DNA from 3 places in the Mucilaginibacter mali genome. Region 1 is predicted to be linked to each of the others. Evidence: riboswitches for the same ligand, from Rfam matches in the RefSeq annotation. Region 1 holds a riboswitch; each other region holds the start of a gene.

The links. A riboswitch is a leader RNA that binds a small molecule or an ion and turns the genes downstream of it on or off. The one in region 1 is predicted to bind S-adenosylmethionine.
Region 2: linked by a shared signal. The riboswitch ahead of HQ865_RS03905 (peroxiredoxin) and the one ahead of HQ865_RS09385 (homoserine O-acetyltransferase family protein) in region 1 are both predicted to bind S-adenosylmethionine.
Region 3: linked by a shared signal. The riboswitch ahead of metH (methionine synthase) and the one ahead of HQ865_RS09385 (homoserine O-acetyltransferase family protein) in region 1 are both predicted to bind S-adenosylmethionine.

Annotation. Positions count from the first base shown of each region.
Region 1 covers NZ_CP054139.1:2,229,571-2,235,481, reverse strand. Annotated here, with positions in the region: gene HQ865_RS09400 (glycosyltransferase family 2 protein) at 1-283, opposite strand, end outside; gene HQ865_RS09395 (glycosyltransferase family 87 protein) at 291-1,460, opposite strand; gene HQ865_RS09390 (homoserine dehydrogenase) at 1,616-2,851, opposite strand; gene HQ865_RS09385 (homoserine O-acetyltransferase family protein) at 2,860-3,912, opposite strand; SAM riboswitch class I at 4,156-4,267, opposite strand; gene HQ865_RS09380 (trans-sulfuration enzyme family protein) at 4,446-5,564, opposite strand; gene HQ865_RS09375 (hypothetical protein) at 5,711-5,911, shown strand, end outside.
Region 2 covers NZ_CP054139.1:896,858-902,768, reverse strand. Annotated here, with positions in the region: gene HQ865_RS03915 (peroxiredoxin family protein) at 378-1,028, opposite strand; tRNA gene HQ865_RS03910 (tRNA-Cys) at 1,259-1,329, opposite strand; gene HQ865_RS03905 (peroxiredoxin) at 1,575-2,210, opposite strand; SAM riboswitch class I at 2,385-2,503, opposite strand; gene HQ865_RS03900 (hypothetical protein) at 2,710-3,123, opposite strand; gene HQ865_RS03895 (helix-turn-helix domain-containing protein) at 3,225-3,461, opposite strand; gene HQ865_RS03890 (RNA polymerase sigma factor) at 3,934-4,485, shown strand; gene HQ865_RS03885 (zf-HC2 domain-containing protein) at 4,501-5,316, shown strand; gene HQ865_RS03880 (DUF4097 family beta strand repeat-containing protein) at 5,331-5,911, shown strand, end outside.
Region 3 covers NZ_CP054139.1:4,735,525-4,741,435, forward strand. Annotated here, with positions in the region: gene HQ865_RS20000 (methylenetetrahydrofolate reductase) at 1-84, opposite strand, end outside; gene metH (methionine synthase) at 216-3,956, opposite strand; SAM riboswitch class I at 4,140-4,248, opposite strand; gene HQ865_RS20010 (DUF2752 domain-containing protein) at 4,332-4,631, shown strand; gene HQ865_RS20015 (hypothetical protein) at 4,643-5,911, opposite strand, start outside.

The sequences.
Region 1 (5,911 bases):
CGCCATCCATGCTGATGATGCAATCGCCATCGGCATAGTCATAACCCGCCTTTAGCGCGTTTTGGTGCCCAAAATTGCGCGATAGCTCCAGGTAGTAGAGATTACTGTTTTGGATGTTGACAGACTTCAGCACCTCAAGGGTATTGTCAGAACTACCGTCATCAATAAAAATGACCTCGTAAGTATAAGGAACATTATTTAACACGGCAGTTAAGCGCGAAACCAGTTCGTTTATATTACTTGCCTCATTAAAAGATGGTATAACAACCGATATTTTCTTCATATCACACTTATCGGGGCATTTCGGCCTGGGGCTGCGGCTTAAAATCCCGTGTTAAAGTTTCGTAAACAATCCTGAGCCATATTACAAAGCAAGGCAGAGCCTTTAAAGCATACGGCTTAATATATTGCCGGTTAATGCTCTTCGGAAACAGATCTGAAGGCGATAAACTGGTTATAATTAATGCAAATATTAATAAAAAGATCTCAAACGGGGTAACCGGCCTGTCTAAATTCATAAACCAAATGGCCACTCCGGCAAAGGCGATGATATAAGTAGGCGATTCGGAGCCGGTGCTGAATATCACGGTAAATAATAGGGTAGAGGCCAGTATCAACAATTGATAATGAACGTTTTTGAAGGCTTTTATACGTAGATAAGAGAGCGCGAACAAAAGCATCCCCGGTAAAATAACCAGCCCGTTTGATAATTGCGGGTAACTGAAGATCCGCCTGATCATGCCCATAACCGAAATATCCTGCATATCCGAAACGGCATTGTGCAGGTTTTTATCGCTCAAACTCAGGTACCAATCCTTATAACACTGTACCACAAATGCAGGCGAAGAGCAGAGCATAGGTAAGGCGAATAATACTACCGACCAAAATATCAGCGACAATATTAGTTTGACTTTATTATCCGAGAAGAAAAAGAACGCCAGCCCAACAATGCCATACAATTTAATATACGTGCCGGCGATGATTAGTAAGGCCGCCCAAAAATCCTTGCCGTTGCGGATGAATACAAAGCTTAGGATAATGATGGCCGTCATGATGGGGTTAAACTGCACGCTATAGGCTGAGGTCATTAATTCGTGCGCGCAGATCAACAGTACAAAATAGCGGTACTCCGTTTTTAGGGGTAGCATTAGTATGGCCTTGTAAAGGATAAACGTGTTGAACAGTGTCCAGATCACAGCGCCGGCACCATCAGGAAATAAGGTGAACGGTGCTATCACTAAACCGAAAAGTGGGCCATAGTGATTGGTATCGTAATAAAACCCGGGTTGAGGGATGTATAAGTTGTGCTGGTGCAGCAGGTTTACAAATACGTATTTGTAGATAAGGTAGTTATTAATGGCATGCCCCATGGCCATTTTAAAGGCGGCAAAAAAACTTAGCCCAAACCACAGGATAGTAATAAAGATCTTATTGCTGAACAGTTGGTAAAGTTTTGACATTAATCAGGTCGCGTCAATGGGTTACAAAGATAAAGATATGTTTAAAATTTGCAGCTTAAAATATACAACGATAAGATGACATGGAAATGGAATGCGTGGCAATAAAAAAGGCACCCTTAATGGATGCCTTTAGATTGTACAGGTGAGGAAATCTACTAAAAAACCTCAGCCGATTGTTTTGCTGCCGTAGCTAAACTGACCCCTGTTAGCTGATCGGCAAAGGCTACAAACGCCTTACTATTCAATATACGGTGTTGGTTATCGATCAGATTTTGCAAATTGATCTTTCCGATCACAAACTTGTAATCGCCCGAGTAAAAGCGCTCGTGGATGTGTTCAAATTCCAGCGCGTCAACTAAACTCTCGTCCTCGTAACGCAGGTAAATATTCAGTTCGATGTTGTTGGTAAACTGCAGATCGCGCTTGTTGTGCGCTTTTTTATACTCGTACTGGTAATCGTAACGCAAAGCCGCGATATCTGATAACACCGCCGAACCCGTAGGGTGACCGCCCGCTCCCTTACCATAAAAGAACTGCTGATCGGCAAAGGCAGCCTGTACGGTTACACAATTGTACTCGTAATCTACATTGTACAGAAACTCGTTCTCGTGCACAAACTTAGGCAGCACAAACATGGTTACGTTCTCCTCATCCAGTTTTTTGGCGACCGGCACCAGTTTTATCTTCAATTTCTTTTCACGGGCATATTGCAGATCGCGCGCGGCCAGGTTTTGGATGCCAACGTTCAATACATCCTCGGGTTTTACAATTACCCCGTAAGCGTGGGTTGCAGCAATAACCAGTTTAAATTTGGCATCAAAACCACCCACGTCCATAGTAGGGTCGGTTTCGGCAAAGCCAAGATCCTGCGCCAGTTTCAAAGCGCTGTCGTAGTCTATGTTGTCGTTATATCCCTTTGATAAGATATAATTGGACGAACCATTAAAGATACCACTGATAGAGTGCAGCAACTCATTATCATAATATTCTTCCAGGTTACGGATAATAGGGATACTGCCGCATACTGCGCCCTCGTATAGCAGCGATGTGCCATGCTCATGTTGCAGGTCAATCAGTTCCTGCAGGTACAGGGCCACCATCTTTTTGCTGGACGATACCACATTTTTCCCGGTTTTTAAAGCGGTGGATACAATGTGGTATGCTGCTTCAGTATCGTTGATCAGCTCTACAATGGTATTGATCTCCGGGTTGTTCAGCAGTTCGTCCCGGTCGGTAGTGAATAATTCGGCCGGCAGCGAACGTGTTTTCGCAGGGTCTTTGATTGCTATTTTAACAATTTCGATATTCAGGTTTTTAGTGCGGATGATATCATACAAGCCCTGGCCCACTACGCCAAAGCCAAAAAGTCCGATCTTTAGTTTTTTGCTCATTTTTATATTTATGCGGTTTGCTGCAAGTCGATGATCTTGCCTTTTACGTCTGTTTTAAAAAAGGATGAAATAATATTGGTTAATAATTCGGTGTCGATCAGGAACCCATCATGCCCGTAAAACGAATCCATTTCGGCCAAAGCCGCCTTTGGGATCTGTCTGAACAGGTATTGCTGCTCCTCGATAGGGAATAACACGTCTGACTTAATACCGATCACCAGCGTTCGTGCCGTAATGGTAGCCAGTGCCGCTTCAACGCCATGCCTGCCGCGGCCTGCATTGTGCGAATCCATCACCCTGGTTAAATACCAATAACTGTAGGCATTAAATCTGTTCACCAGTTTCTGGCCCTGATAGTTTTGGTAGCTGGCCGCGCGGTAATTATGCAGCTCGTCCGTTTGTTCCTGCTGGGTAAGGTTATACGTTTTATGGTTACGGTACGATAGGAGGGCGATGCTGCGGGCAGCCTTCAATCCTTTGCTACCACCATCGGGGGTATTATCATATAAGGTACTATCCGCGCTTAAAGCCATGCGTTGCGACTCGTTAAAGGCGATGCCCCATGGTGAATGCCGGGCGTTACTGGCAATCAGTATCAGGTTGCGGATGCGCGAGGGCTCCATAATGCTCCATTCCAAAGCCTGCTGCCCGCCTAAGGAGCCGCCCAACAATATCTCTATTTGATTAATGCCCAAATGATCGGCCAGTAAACGGTGTGCCTTTACAATGTCGCGGATGGTATAATCAGGAAATGTAAGGTAATAGGGCTGACTTGTCGCAGGGTTAACGCTTAAAGGATTGGTAGTGCCATAAGCCGAACCCAGGATATTAGCGCATACGATGAAATGCTCATCGGGATTAAAATAAAAGCCATCGCCAAAAAGCCCTTTCCACCAATCCAGTACATCCGAATTTGCTGTGAGCGCGTGGCACACCCAAACTACGTTACTGGCATCGCGGTTAAGGGTCCCGTAGGTATGAAAACCAATCTCCAGTTCGGGCAGGTGCTTGCCCGATTCCAGTTCGAAGGGTTTATTGTATTTAAATATTTGTGTATTCATGTTTAATGCTTCGACGGCATTGTGTGATCTGAAATAAATTGATAATTAATTGATAAATAGCGAATTAAGCTATTAAAAGCTATACACGTGTTCGCGATAATTAATACTGAGGGAACGTGTATTGCTTAGCAACAGCAACAACAAATTCGCATACCGCGGTTAGGGGTATGGCAAATTGAGCAGGTACGCGTTTGCGTATCAGAAGAGTTTTGTTGGATAATAATCAGACTTTTCATGGTTATTAATTTATATCCCCCGATGATCCATTCACCGGGCCAGGATTTGGCACCTTCTCCACCCTGGAGGGTTGCCAGCGGGTCTCTGAGCCTGATCTCTCGCCGCTTCTTTATAAATCGAAACCTTTTTGAGGGGTTTGATTTGATTTTGGTATCACTACCAAATAATGTTCCAAATATAGGATGATAATTACTTATCTGCCAAATTTTATTTTTATTTCAAGGATAAAGGTAAAAGGCGAAAGGATAAAGGTTCGCAAATTTTGACCTTTCGCCTTTTTACCTTTATCCTTTTGCCTAAAAAGCAAGCGCCTGCTCCATATCCTCGATCAAATCATCAATGTGTTCTAAACCGATCGACACCCGCAATAAATTATGCGGTGTTTTAGTATCCGGCCCTTCAACCGATGCACGGTGTTCTATCAGGCTTTCCACACCGCCCAAACTGGTGGCTATGGTAAACAATTTCAGTTTGGATAATACCTTTTTAGCTTCATCAGCACCGCCTTTTACACAGAACGAGAACATCGCCCCGAAGCCCAGCATCTGCGATTTAGCAACCTCATGCTGTGGATGTGAAGCCAAGCCCGGATACATCACGCTTTCTACATTGGGGTGCTTTTCTAAAAACCGGGTTAGCAAGTTAGCATTGTGCTCATGGCCTTTCATCCGGTAAGGCAAAGTCTTTAAGCTGCGCACCAAATAATAACAATCCATGGGCGAGGGGATAGCGCCGCCCATTTCCTGCACCTGGCGGATACGCTGCCACCATTCATTATTTTCGGGAGTGATCAACGCGCCGCCCATCAGGTCGCTATGCCCGCCGAAGTATTTGGTTGATGAATGCATCACCAGGTCGGCTCCCAAGCTCAACGGCTGCTGGAATATCGGCGTAGCGAATGTATTATCGCACACTACTTTAATATCATGCTGCCTGGCAATAGCAATTACATTTTTAATATCGGTTACCTTTAATAAAGGGTTCGAAGGCGTTTCTACCCAGATCAATCCTGTATTTGATTTGATGTGCGCCTTCAGCACCGCTTCATCATTCACATCAATAAAATCAAACTCAAGTATTCCGGCAAACAATGATTTGATCTGGTTGCGCAAACCATGATACATATCATCAGGCCCAATAATATGCGTACCGGGTTTTAAAGACTGAAATACCGCCATACCAGCCGCGTTGCCCGATGAAAAAGCCGCTGCCTCAACACCGCCTTCTAACTGGGCCAGCACATTTTCCAGCAAATGCCTGTTAGGATTAGCAGCGCGACTGTAGATATAACCTTTGGCATAGCTGCCGTCAACCTCGCGTTCAAACGTAGTCGACATGACGATGGGTTGGATCACCGCTTTTGTGGCGTCATCGGTTTTATTTCCGGCATGTATGGCAATGGTCTCTATTTTCATATTGTGTAGCGTTGGGCGGCTAAATTACGTATTGCTATTTAAAAACCTTAACAGATATGAAATATGCACTCTTTTGTGTTGTAATTTTGCTTTGTTTTTCCTGCAAAAAAGATAATATATCCTACCATTCTGAGTTTGATACGAGCTTGAAAAAATGGAACGCCTTTAAATCAACCGTCAACAATTCGTACACGTACACAGTAATTACCGCTTCTTTTAGCGGGAGCAGCACCGAAACAAACATCACTGTAAGAAACGGTGTAGTGACCGAAAGGGCCTATACACTTTACACCAGTAATTCCGGAAACAGATCGGTGGTTAAAACATGGACGGAGAATTCGGCTACG
Region 2 (5,911 bases), 1.3 Mb from region 1:
GTTTTTATATTTAGGTGATCTATAGCCAACAGCCAGGTGCCGATCTTTTAAATTTATGTCAAAATCACTTCCGGGCATTTCGTTAGGGCAGAGATACCCCATTATGGAAGGGCGATGTGCCAAAATGGGGGCGTGTTTTGGCGGGAAATTTTCTGAACCGCTGATTTAGAATGATTAGGGTAATGACGCTGATGCATGAAAATCAACGAAATCAGGAAAATCATCTAAAGATCGACGATCAAGGATCAGCGGTTCAGATAAACGGAAAGGCCCCTTTACCGGGGCCAAACCTAACAAACAAAGTATAAATATAAATTTGAGAGAGAGGCCTCACCCTAACCCTCTCCTTTGGAGAGGATTTAGGTGAGGCCCCCCTCCTACGCCGATCTTTTTAAATTCTCGGCCAGGCTGGCCCCATACACCGCGCTGATGATACTTTTGGCAGCAATCGCTTCGCTCAGGTCATAACTCACCTGGTCGAAGATCACCTGCCGGTTGGCATCCAATACATAAGTAGCCAATAACGGCACGTTGGTATCAATGCCCGAAAAGCGGTTCCAAACCGGGTCGGCGTCCGAATAGATGCGCAGGCTTTGGGCAATCTCGTACTTCGCATCGAAGTAAAAGTTTAACGACAGGTTATTTTCCCATACCAACTTTTCCAGCGCCTTTTCCTTTTCGGCAGTGATGATGATCAGGTTGCCACCGCTGGCTTTTATTTCTGATTGGATAGCGTTCAATTGTTTCAATTGCTCCAAACCATGTTGCCGCCATTGGGGCGAGTAAAAACTGATGACCAGCGGTTTGCTCAGTAGCTGGCGCAATAGCAAGGCGCCATGTGTTTCGGCACCATTAAAAAAGTGTTGCCAGCGGGTATAGGCTGCCTGCAGGGTAAAACCGGGCAGGTAATTGCCGTTGCGGACCGGCTTCAACGGCTTATAGGCTCTAAAGCCCAGATCGCGCTCGGGGATAATTTCAGACAGATCGAAAAAAGGATATTTGGTATTGTTTATAGTTGTAGCTAACATGATGATATTTTTACTTAATGGTGAACAGGTTGCCTCGCGGCGTCTTTATGATTCAATTTCAGCCGGGCTACAACATCGGGCTGAACCATAAATGATGTTAAAATATTTCATGTTCTGGTGCATTATTTCAAATGTATATAATATCTATAGATTTTATAGTATTTATTTAAATTTTCTTTCCTCGCTATTAAATTCAAAAAACAATAAGTGTTTTCGGGATTTAAGCTTCGAGGTCAGAGATGGAGTTGAACCACCGTAAAAGGTTTTGCTAACCTCCGCCTCACCACTCGGCCATCTGACCATATGCCCCGCCCCTTTCGGGGCTGCATAAAACCTTGCACAGTTTTACCTTTTATCGCTCGGGGCCGGGTATCGTTTATCTCCCTCATTAATAAAACCTTGCACAGTTTTACTTTTTGAGGAAATCTCCCCCTCTAAATCTCCCCCGAGGGGGGAGACTTTAAAACCTTGCACAGTTTTACTTTTATTTAGAGAGGCCTGTATTTCTTTCCCAACTCCTCCCCCTCGGGGAGGCCGGGAGGGGTATTACTTATTCGGCTGCGGTGTTGTCCTTAAATATGGCTTCACCACTTTATGCCCTTTCGGGAACTTATCAGGGATATCCTCGGTTTTGATAGAGGGCAGCACTACTACATCCTCGCCGTCTTTCCAATCGGCCGGAGTGGCTACGCTGTGGTAGGCGGTCAGTTGCAGCGAGTCGATCACACGCAATATCTCGTTAAAGTTACGGCCGGTAGATGCTGGATAAGTAATGATCAGCTTGATCTTTTTATCCGGACCTATGATGAACAGCGAGCGCACCGTAGCGTTCAGCGAAGCATTCGGGTGGATCATATCGTAAGCCTCGGCAATCTTGCGGTCTTCGTCGGCTATAATGGGGAAGGTTACTTCAACGCCTTGCGTTTCGTTGATATCGCTGATCCATCCGTGGTGCGATTCTACCGAATCTACACTCAGTGCCGCTACTTTCACGTTGCGCTTGGCAAATTCTTCTTTCAGTGCGGCGGTGCGGCCCAGTTCGGTAGTGCACACCGGGGTATAATCGGCAGGGTGACTGAACAGTACGCCCCAGCCGTCGCCTAAAAATTCGTAGAAATCAATTTCGCCCTGGCTGGTTTGTGCTTTAAAGTTTGGCGCATCGTCGCCTAATCGTAAACTCATGTTTTTCGTTTTTAAAATTTGTGATCGGATGTATTTAAAAGTTTCGTGGTTATCAACTCAAAACTAACTAATACAGGCCGATTAATTGTTATCTTAAAATTATTGTTTTATGCATCGCTTATCCGCGAAAACCGAAAGGGAGAGAAACCGTAGCAATGGTTGTGTTTGTTCACTCGCTTATCTTTCCCCGTTTTGGTAACGGAGCAGGAATTAGCACCTTGTTACGGCCGATAAAGGCGGTACAGGTTGCCAAGACGTCTTCGGGCCTTTCCCTCAGTCTTTCTGGATAAGTAAATAAAAGAACGATTATGGCAACAAATATAAGGGCAATAATTAAAATAGCAAATAAAATCTATAGATTTAGTAGAATTTATTTGAAATAGGTTGATTATCAGACAGAAAATTGACCGCTGATTTTTAGATGATTGTTTTGATTTCATTGATTATCTAATTTTTCAAAAAATCAGCGAAATCAAATAATCAGCGCACATCAGCGGTCTTAGTCAACTATCCTATCCAAATCCTCATAAACAAAGCACTGCTCGTTACCGGTGCTTACCAGGTCAAGTTTAAGTCCCTTTAATTCGGCGGCGCGATAACCCAGGCCTTTTGTCCGGCGGATGCCATCCAGCTTGTTCCATTTGTTTACCAAAACTTCTTCCACATTATCAAAACTTCCGCGTTTAATGCGTACCGACATATATTCGGCATTCGCTTTTTTGGTATAACCTCTAAACGTATAGGTAAAACCCTCGGGATGTGCCTTCAGTTCGGCTATCAGGGCTTGTTTGTATTTGGTGCTGTTATCGGGGTAAGCAGTTATTTTTTTGTTCGACGCTTCGGTTTGCGGGTTGCGGCAGGCTGTTATCGACAGCGCGGCGGCAGCGAGGATGAGGGTACAAATTGCTTTCATAATTAAGGGTTGGTTAATATCAAATATAGTAATATTTGATATTAACCATATACCGCCAATACAATTAATAATATACCGGCAGTTCCCCTTAGCTTGAGTATTTAATGCTTCTCCAGCAATTCAAAAATACTGATGCCCAGTATCTGCATAATAACCAGTAGCTTGTAAATAGTAAGTTCGCTAATACCGCGCTCAAGCTTACTGTAAGCGTTTTGCGATATGCGCAAATGCCGGGCAAGGTGCCCCTGTGTCAGTTTATTTAGCTTGCGGTAATGCCTAACTTTATCAAGTAACCGTCTGACGGTTTTATCATGATCGTGTTCTTCCTGTTGTTTCATAAGGTTGAAAATTATTATGTTAAAGCAACAGCGCATATTTATTACTTGTTTTATAAAATACTTATTAAATAGCTATTGTAACGGTGTTTATACAAATAATAAGACCCATTAAACGTCAAAACCGATATTTTATCGGGCCACAATTTATTATCATAATATATTTATGGCGTTGCCTGCGGCCCGCGCTATCCGCTCATACTGCACAGGCTTTAGCCACAGGGCCGGTATCCGCTTCTATCGCTAACGCGGAATTGTCAGAACCGGGATTAAACAGATTTTCAGGATTCAGGACATTTTAAAAGAATTTGAACAATCACTGTGCATCCCCAACTCCAGGTCCCCTATCTTGTCATCTTAAAAATCTGTTTAATCATGGTTCAGATATTTTTTTCTTAATTTTCCTGTAACCATTTTTTTTAGCCGGAGTTTACAGGCATATAATATATGATTAACTATACTAACATCACACGCATTGGATAAGCTGACCGACAATGCGATCATGCTAAAGGTGAAGGCCGGCGACCTGGACCGCATGGGGCTGCTGTTTCAGCGCTACCATCGCCAGTTGTATGGTTTCCTTTTCCACATGACCTACCAGCGCGAGGCTGCCGAGGACATGGTGCAGCAGGTGTTTTATAAAATGCTGAAGTACCGCCAAAACTTTACCGGCAGCGGCGAATTTATCCACTGGATGTATGCCATTGCCCGCAATGTGCTGAAAGATCAGGGTAAGCGTAAAAAACTGGTGATGGCAAAAGATGGCGTAGAAGATATGGCCGACTACCTGCCCGGCGGCACTGATGTGGCAGAGCAATTAGATAAAAAACAGGCGGCGCAGGGCTTGCACCGCGCCATGGCCAAACTAAATGATGATGAGCGCGAGATACTGTCGCTCAGCCGTTTCCAGGAGTTAAAGCACCAGGAAATTGCACAGATATTAAACATTAGCGAGGGCGCGGTTAAGGTGCGGGTGCACCGGGCCATGTGTCAGCTAAAAGAGATTTACACAAAAATTGAACGCTAAACAGAGGAATTGAAAATGGACTGTGAAAAATATAGCGAACTGTTTACCAGTTGGATAGATAAAGCCCTGCCACCGGCCGAACGCCTGAAGCTGGAGCAACACCTAAGCGGTTGCCCGGGCTGCCGCGCCGAACTGGAGGCTATGAAGGAACTGTGGATAGAAATGGGCGAGATGGAAACCCCTGCCCCATCCGAACATATGCAGGTGAAGTTTGAGGCCATGCTGAACACCTTTAAGGAAGAAGCCGCCGACAAAACCAATGCCTGGGCAAACTTTAAAAACGCGCTGGCCCAGTTATGGCAATGGCAGCCGCGCCTGCCGCTGGCCTATAGCCTGGTGATCATTATGATGAGCTTTGCATGTGGGTACTGGGTATTTAGTATGGGTAAGGGCGGTCAGCAGGATAAGCAATTGGCCACGTTGAGCAGCCAGGTGCACGAGCTGAAACAAACCATGATGCTGGCCATGCTGGAAAACCCGTCGGCATCCGAAAGGATAAAAGGCGTGAGCTACACATCTGAAATAAAACATGTGGACCAGCAGGTGATCGACGCTTTATTCGCCACACTGAACAACGACCCGAACGTGAACGTACGATTGAGTACACTCGACGCGCTTTCACAATTGTCTAATCATCCCGAGGTGCGCACCGGGCTGATCAAATCCATCACCCAGCAGGATTCGCCACTGATGCAATCGGCCATTGCAGATGTGATGCTGAAGCTGCAGGAGAAGCGCTCGGTGAATTCGTTTAAGGAATTACTAAAACAAAAAGACCTGGACAAAGGGGTCAGGAATAAGATCAAAGAGACGATCAACAACTTAATTTAAACAAACCAAACATTATGAAACGATTAATCTGGATCGCGCTTTTAGCGGGATGGGGCCATTGTTTTGCCCAAAAACAAGAGTTTAAAACACATGTAAGCAAGCAGTTTACGCTGCAAAAACCAGCCTCGGGCACCGTATTCGCGCTGTACAATGTATTCGGCGATGTAAAGATAGAAGGCTACAGCGGCAACGAAGTGGTAATTGAAATTGAAGAGACTATCACCGCTAAAGACGCCGCGGAACTGGAAACAGCAAAAAAGGAGTTTAAGTTGGGCTTCGACCAAAAGGCCGACAGCATTATCGCCTATACTGCCGAACCGTATGATACCCGTCCGCACCGCAATTGGAACAAAGATGACGACCGCAAGGAGCGCCACTATAATGTAAAACTGGATTACACCGTAAAGGTGCCCAACAACATTAACCTGAATGCCGGAACCGTAAACAATGGCGAAGCATACGTGAAAGATGTATACGGTACGCTGAAAGTAAACAATGTGAATGGCCCACTAACCATTGTGAATGCCAAAAGCACCACCATGGCCCGCACCGTAAACGGCCCGGTAACTGTGAACTACCTGAGCATCCCGCAGGA
Region 3 (5,911 bases), 2.5 Mb from region 1:
GCTTTGCCCCTTCAAAGGCGGTATCAATTCGAAAGAGAAAAGTGTTTTGCCCTTGGCGTTTTGTATATGTTCGGTGATCTTCATACCCCCTAACCCCCTAAAGGGGGAATTTTGGTTTTAGCCCTCAGCCCCCTAAAGGGGGACGAGGATGTGATTATTAGTTAAATTACAAATGTTTGGTAGCTCCGTGCTCCCCCTTTAGGGGGTTGGGGGGCTTAGTAGTTAAGGTTCGGCCCCAGCCAGCGTTCCACATCTTCCAGCGGCATTTGCTTGCGGGTGGCATAATCGGCTACCTGGTCTTTGCTGATCTTACCCAAACCAAAATACCTGGCCTGCGGATGCGCGAAGTAGAAGCCGCTTACCGATGCGGCCGGCATCATGGCCAGGCTTTCGGTCAGGTGCATTTTGGCGGCATCTTCAGCTTTTAGGATCTCGAACAGGGTCGTCTTTTCGGTATGATCCGGGCAGGCCGGGTAACCCGGTGCCGGGCGGATACCCTGGTATTGTTCTTTTATCAGTTCCACATTATCCAACGTTTCATCTTTGGCGTAACCCCAATAGTCCTTACGTACCAGTTCATGCATTTTTTCGGCAAAGGCTTCGGCCAGGCGGTCGGCAAGGGCTTTGGCCATAATGCCGTTGTAATCGTCGTGATCGCGCTCAAATTCGGCTACCAGTTCATCGCAGCCTAAACCTGCCGTTACGGCGAAGCCACCCCAATAGTCGGGCACGCCACTTTCTTTAGGGGCAATAAAATCCGACAGAGCGTAATATGGTTCGCCCTTTACTTTTTCGTTTTGCTGGCGCAGGGTGTGGATGGTAGTGAACACTTCCGAACGACTATCATCAGTATATAGTTCAATATCATCGCCCACGCTGTTGGCCGGCCAGAAGCCGATAACGCCGTTAGCCTGCAACAGTTTTCCCTTCACTATCTTATCCATCAGCACCTGCGCGTCGTCGAACAGTTTTTTAGCTTCGGTACCCACGTATTGATCGTTAAAGATCTTCGGGTAGCTGCCGCGCAATTCCCAGGTATGGAAGAACGGTGTCCAGTCGATATAAGGCAGCAATTCTTCCAGCGGGAAAGCCTCGATGGTTTTGGTGCCGATGAACGTTGGCTTAGGGGCCACATCCCCATCCAGACTGATCTGGAATTTACCGGCGCGGGCTTCCTCAATGCTCATAAAGCGCTTATCCGATTTTTTATTCAGGTGCGCGATGCGGGCTTTCTCATATTCGGCTTTTATGCCGGCTACATATTCGTCCTTATCTTTACCCAGCAGGCTGCTGCAAACCGTTACACTGCGCGATGCATCCAGCACGTGGATGGCAGCACCTGAGTAATTTGGCGCAACCTTTACAGCGGCATGTATGCGTGAGGTAGTAGCCCCGCCAATAATAAGCGGAATTGTAAACCCTTCGCGCTCCATCTCTTTGGCAAAGTGAACCATCTCATCAAGCGATGGGGTGATCAGTCCACTTAAACCAATAATATCAACCTGTTGCTTTTTAGCTTCTTCAATAATTTTTTGCGCAGGCACCATCACCCCAAGGTCTATCACCTCGAAGTTGTTACAGGCCAGTACCACACCTACTATATTCTTGCCAATATCGTGCACATCTCCTTTTACGGTGGCCATTAATACCTTACCGGCATTGGCGCGACTGCCCGAACTATCCTCGCCCGCATCTATCACACGCTGTTTTTCCAATTCGATGAACGGCAACAGGTAAGCCACAGCTTTTTTCATTACACGGGCCGATTTTACCACCTGCGGCAAGAACATCTTACCGGCACCGAACAGGTCACCTACGATATTCATGCCATCCATTAGCGGGCCTTCAATAACTTCCAGCGGCTTGCTGTAGGCCTGGCGGGCTTCTTCCACGTCATCATCCAAATATTCGATAATGCCTTTTACCAGCGCGTGAGACAGGCGCTCCTGCACGGTGCCTTTACGCCATTCCTCATCACGAATAATCTCTTTGCCCTTACTTTTTACCGTGTCGGCAAATGTAACCAGGCGCTCGGTAGCATCTTCGCGGCGGTTAAGCAGCACATCCTCTACCAGTTCCAGCAGGTCTTTGGGTATCTCTTCGTAAACTTCAAGCATGCCGGCGTTAACAATGCCCATATCCATGCCCGCTTTAATGGCATGGTAAAGGAAAGCCGAGTGCATGGCCTCGCGCACCACGTTATTACCGCGGAACGAGAACGAGATATTACTTACACCGCCGCTTACTTTGGCATGCGGCAAGTTCTCTTTTATCCATTTGGTAGCCTTAATAAAATCTACCGCGTAGTTATTATGCTCTTCCAAACCGGTGGCCACGGTCAGGATATTCGGATCGAAGATGATATCCTGCGGCGGGAAGCCTACTTCATCAACCAATATATCATAACTGCGCTTACATATCTCTATACGGCGTTCAAAGCTATCGGCCTGGCCTTGTTCATCAAAGGCCATTACCACGGTGGCCGCGCCGTAGCTTAATATCTTGCGGGCGTATTCTTTAAATTTATCCTCGCCCTCTTTCAGCGAGATGGAGTTCACGATACCTTTCCCCTGCAAGCATTTCAAACCCGCTTCTATCACCGTCCATTTTGATGAATCGACCATGATAGGCAACTTGGCGATATCCGGCTCGGATGCCAGCAGGTTCAGGAACTTGGTCATGGTCGCTTCCGAATCGATCATGCCTTCGTCCATATTCACGTCTATCACCTGCGCGCCGCCTTCTACCTGCTGGCGGGCAACGGTTAAGGCGCCCTCGTAATCCTCGGCCAGTATCAGCTTACTGAATTTTGGCGACCCGGTGATATTGGTACGCTCACCCACGTTCACAAAATTGGTTTCGGGCGTAATGGTAACGGCTTCCAGACCGCTCAGGCGCATGTAGGGCGCTATCTCAGGGCGCTTGCGGGGTTTTACATTGGCGGCTTTTTCGGCAATGGCACGGATATGGTCGGGCGTGGTACCGCAGCAACCGCCTACGATATTCACCATCCCGTTCAGCATAAAATCTTCTACCAGGTGCGCGGTCTCGTGCGGAACTTCGTCGTACTGGCCAAACTCGTTTGGCAAACCGGCATTAGGGTAGGCCGATACAAAAACATCGGCTTTGTGTGCCAGCTCTTCCAGGTGAGGGCGCATTTCTTTAGCACCCAGCGCACAGTTCAAACCTACCGAAAGCAGGTTGGCATGCTGTACCGAATCCCAAAAAGCCTCGACCGTCTGGCCTGATAAGGTACGGCCAGATGCATCGGTAATGGTACCCGATATCATCAATGGCAAGCCCGACCCCTCTCTAAATCTCTCCCCGGAAGGGAGAGACTTCCTTAATTCCGGGTTAGCTCTTAATTCATCAAAATAACGTTTGGCAGCAAACAGGGCAGCCTTTGCGTTAAGGGTATCAAAAATAGTTTCGATCAGTAAAAGGTCCGATCCGCCATCCACCAATCCGCGGATCTGGTCGTAATAGGCATCGGCTAAAATATCAAAGTTAACGGCACGATAGCCTGGGTCGTTAACATCGGGCGATAGCGACGCGGTACGGTTCGTTGGCCCAACAGCACCAGCCACAAAGCGCGGCTTTTCGGGCGTAAGTTGATTGTATTCGTCCACCACTTCGCGGGCAATGCGGGCACCCTCGTAGCTCATCTCGTAAGCCAGTTCTTCCATGTGGTAGTCGGCCAGCGAAATTACCTGCGTGCTGAATGTGTTGGTCTCGATGATATCGGCACCGGCATCAAGGTATTCTTTATGGATGGCTTTGATCACATCCGGGCGCGTCAGGTTCAGCAGGTCGTTATTGCCTTTTAAATCAGACTTATGGTCGCGGAAGCGCTCCCCACGGAAGTCTTCTTCCGTAAGGTTGTACCGCTGTATCATGGTACCCATGGCCCCGTCTATCACCAGGATGCGTTTCTCTAATTCTTTTCTAATATCCATTGTTGAGATATGAGATGCGAGATTTGAGATGTGAGACATTTCACACCCAGATGCAGCATCTTAACAGTTACGGAGATATCAGATATATGGGAACAGACACCCAAAATGGTCTCAAATCTCATATCTAATATCTCACATCTATAAAGCGGCTTATATCGAAAAGTCGGGTAGTACTTTGACCTTCGCTTATCTTTCCCGCAGCCTTAAGGGGCTTGAGTAGAATTTAGCACCTTGTTAGCACAGGTTGCTAAGACATCGCAGGGTCTAATCCCTCCGTCTTTCTCTATAAGCAGTGCAAAATTGCGCAATAAACTTATCAATTGCAAATGGAATTAGCAGGGGTATTACTAAGCTGATACTACTATGATAAATTAATTGCAGATATTTGAACTATTGAAACTCATTCGCTCAAATATCGAACTCCTGTTTTGGGTAGCCGCACTCATCGCTCTCGGCTTTAGCGACCCAACGCAAACTCATTTTGTGCTGTGTCCACTGCGATTAATGGGCTTTACCTGGTGCCCCGGCTGTGGGATCGGCCACGCGATAGCTTATCTTTTTCATGGCAATATTGCCGCATCGTGGCATGCGCATTGGTTGGGGATACCAGCTTTGGCGGTATTGCTTTACCGGATAGTTACTTTATCGGTTACCCGGTACAAAGAGTATACATAACCCAATCCTTTTCAGTAAACCAGCGACTGGAATTTCTTATTATCCCTTAAAAATCCAAACGCCGGCTCCGTCCGCAATGGTTGTTTGGAGAAGTTATGGCTGATAGCTTGCTTGAGGTAATAAAGCGTACCGCTTTCGTCTTTATCGGCGGCAACCAGTAAGGCATGGCGATAGTATACCAGAGGGTTTTCGGGTTCGAAGACTTCAGATACTGTCAGCAACTCAGCCGCAGTATCATACCGTTTCGCGCTGTAATAATTGCCAAAGCTTTCGGCGGCGTTAGCTATGATGAACGCTTTTTGTCGGGCCACATAATTGCTATCGGCCGGTAGGTGTGATAGCAGCATTTTGTTAAGCGATGCTAACTCGTTTTTCCACCAGCCTTTGGTTTTTATGGCGGTGGTATTCGCGGTGATGATCTGCTGAAAAGCTTCGGCAATCTTTTGCTGACAGGCATTTTCCTTGATCATCAATTGCTTTTCCTGTGCCAGCTCATCCCGGTAGCCGGCAGATGTTTCCAGTGCTTTCAGCTTTTCAGCATAATCTGCATCTTGTTTTATGCTGAGATACTGCCGGTACAAGTTTGCCTTAGTAGCTACCGAAATGTTTTGCCCGATAAGGCCATCTATCAAGGCCCTGTATTGTACGATCTTATCTTCATTGCTTTGTTTTTGATGTTGGAGGAGCGACCATAACAACGCGCTCATAAAAACATCAACCGGCGGCCAGCGGTGAGGGCCAGCGAACATTTGCAAAGCACTAACACTCCCGCTTGATTGCAAGGTTTGCACAACCTGCTGCAACTCTACATAGTTAAAATCCTGGTTACCTGCGATGGCAGCCAGAGTCCATGGCAATTTTGCTTTGGGGATGGGCTCGCTGAAACCCGCACTACAGGCAATTATACCTGTTATACCGCCGGATTGCAGCCCTATGGTAGTTGCCACCCTTGCCCCACCCGAGAAACCGGCAAGGTAAACCTGCCGCTCGTCGATACTGTATTTCTTAAATGCGTCGGTAAACATCGCGGTGGCCGCGTTTAGCGATTCGCCCATCGGGCCATTGCGGCTATTGTTGGATGCGATGAGGATAAAGCCATATTCGGTTGCCGCTTTTCGGTATAAACCAACCACCATTTTACCCCGCGCAGCCGGATCGAACAGGAAAATTACCGGATATTTTTGCTGTTTTTGATAATTTTTTGGCAATAGCAGGCTGTATGATCGTATAGTATCCGCATCGCATCTGATGGTTTGGATGCTATCTGTCTGTGCAAGTGA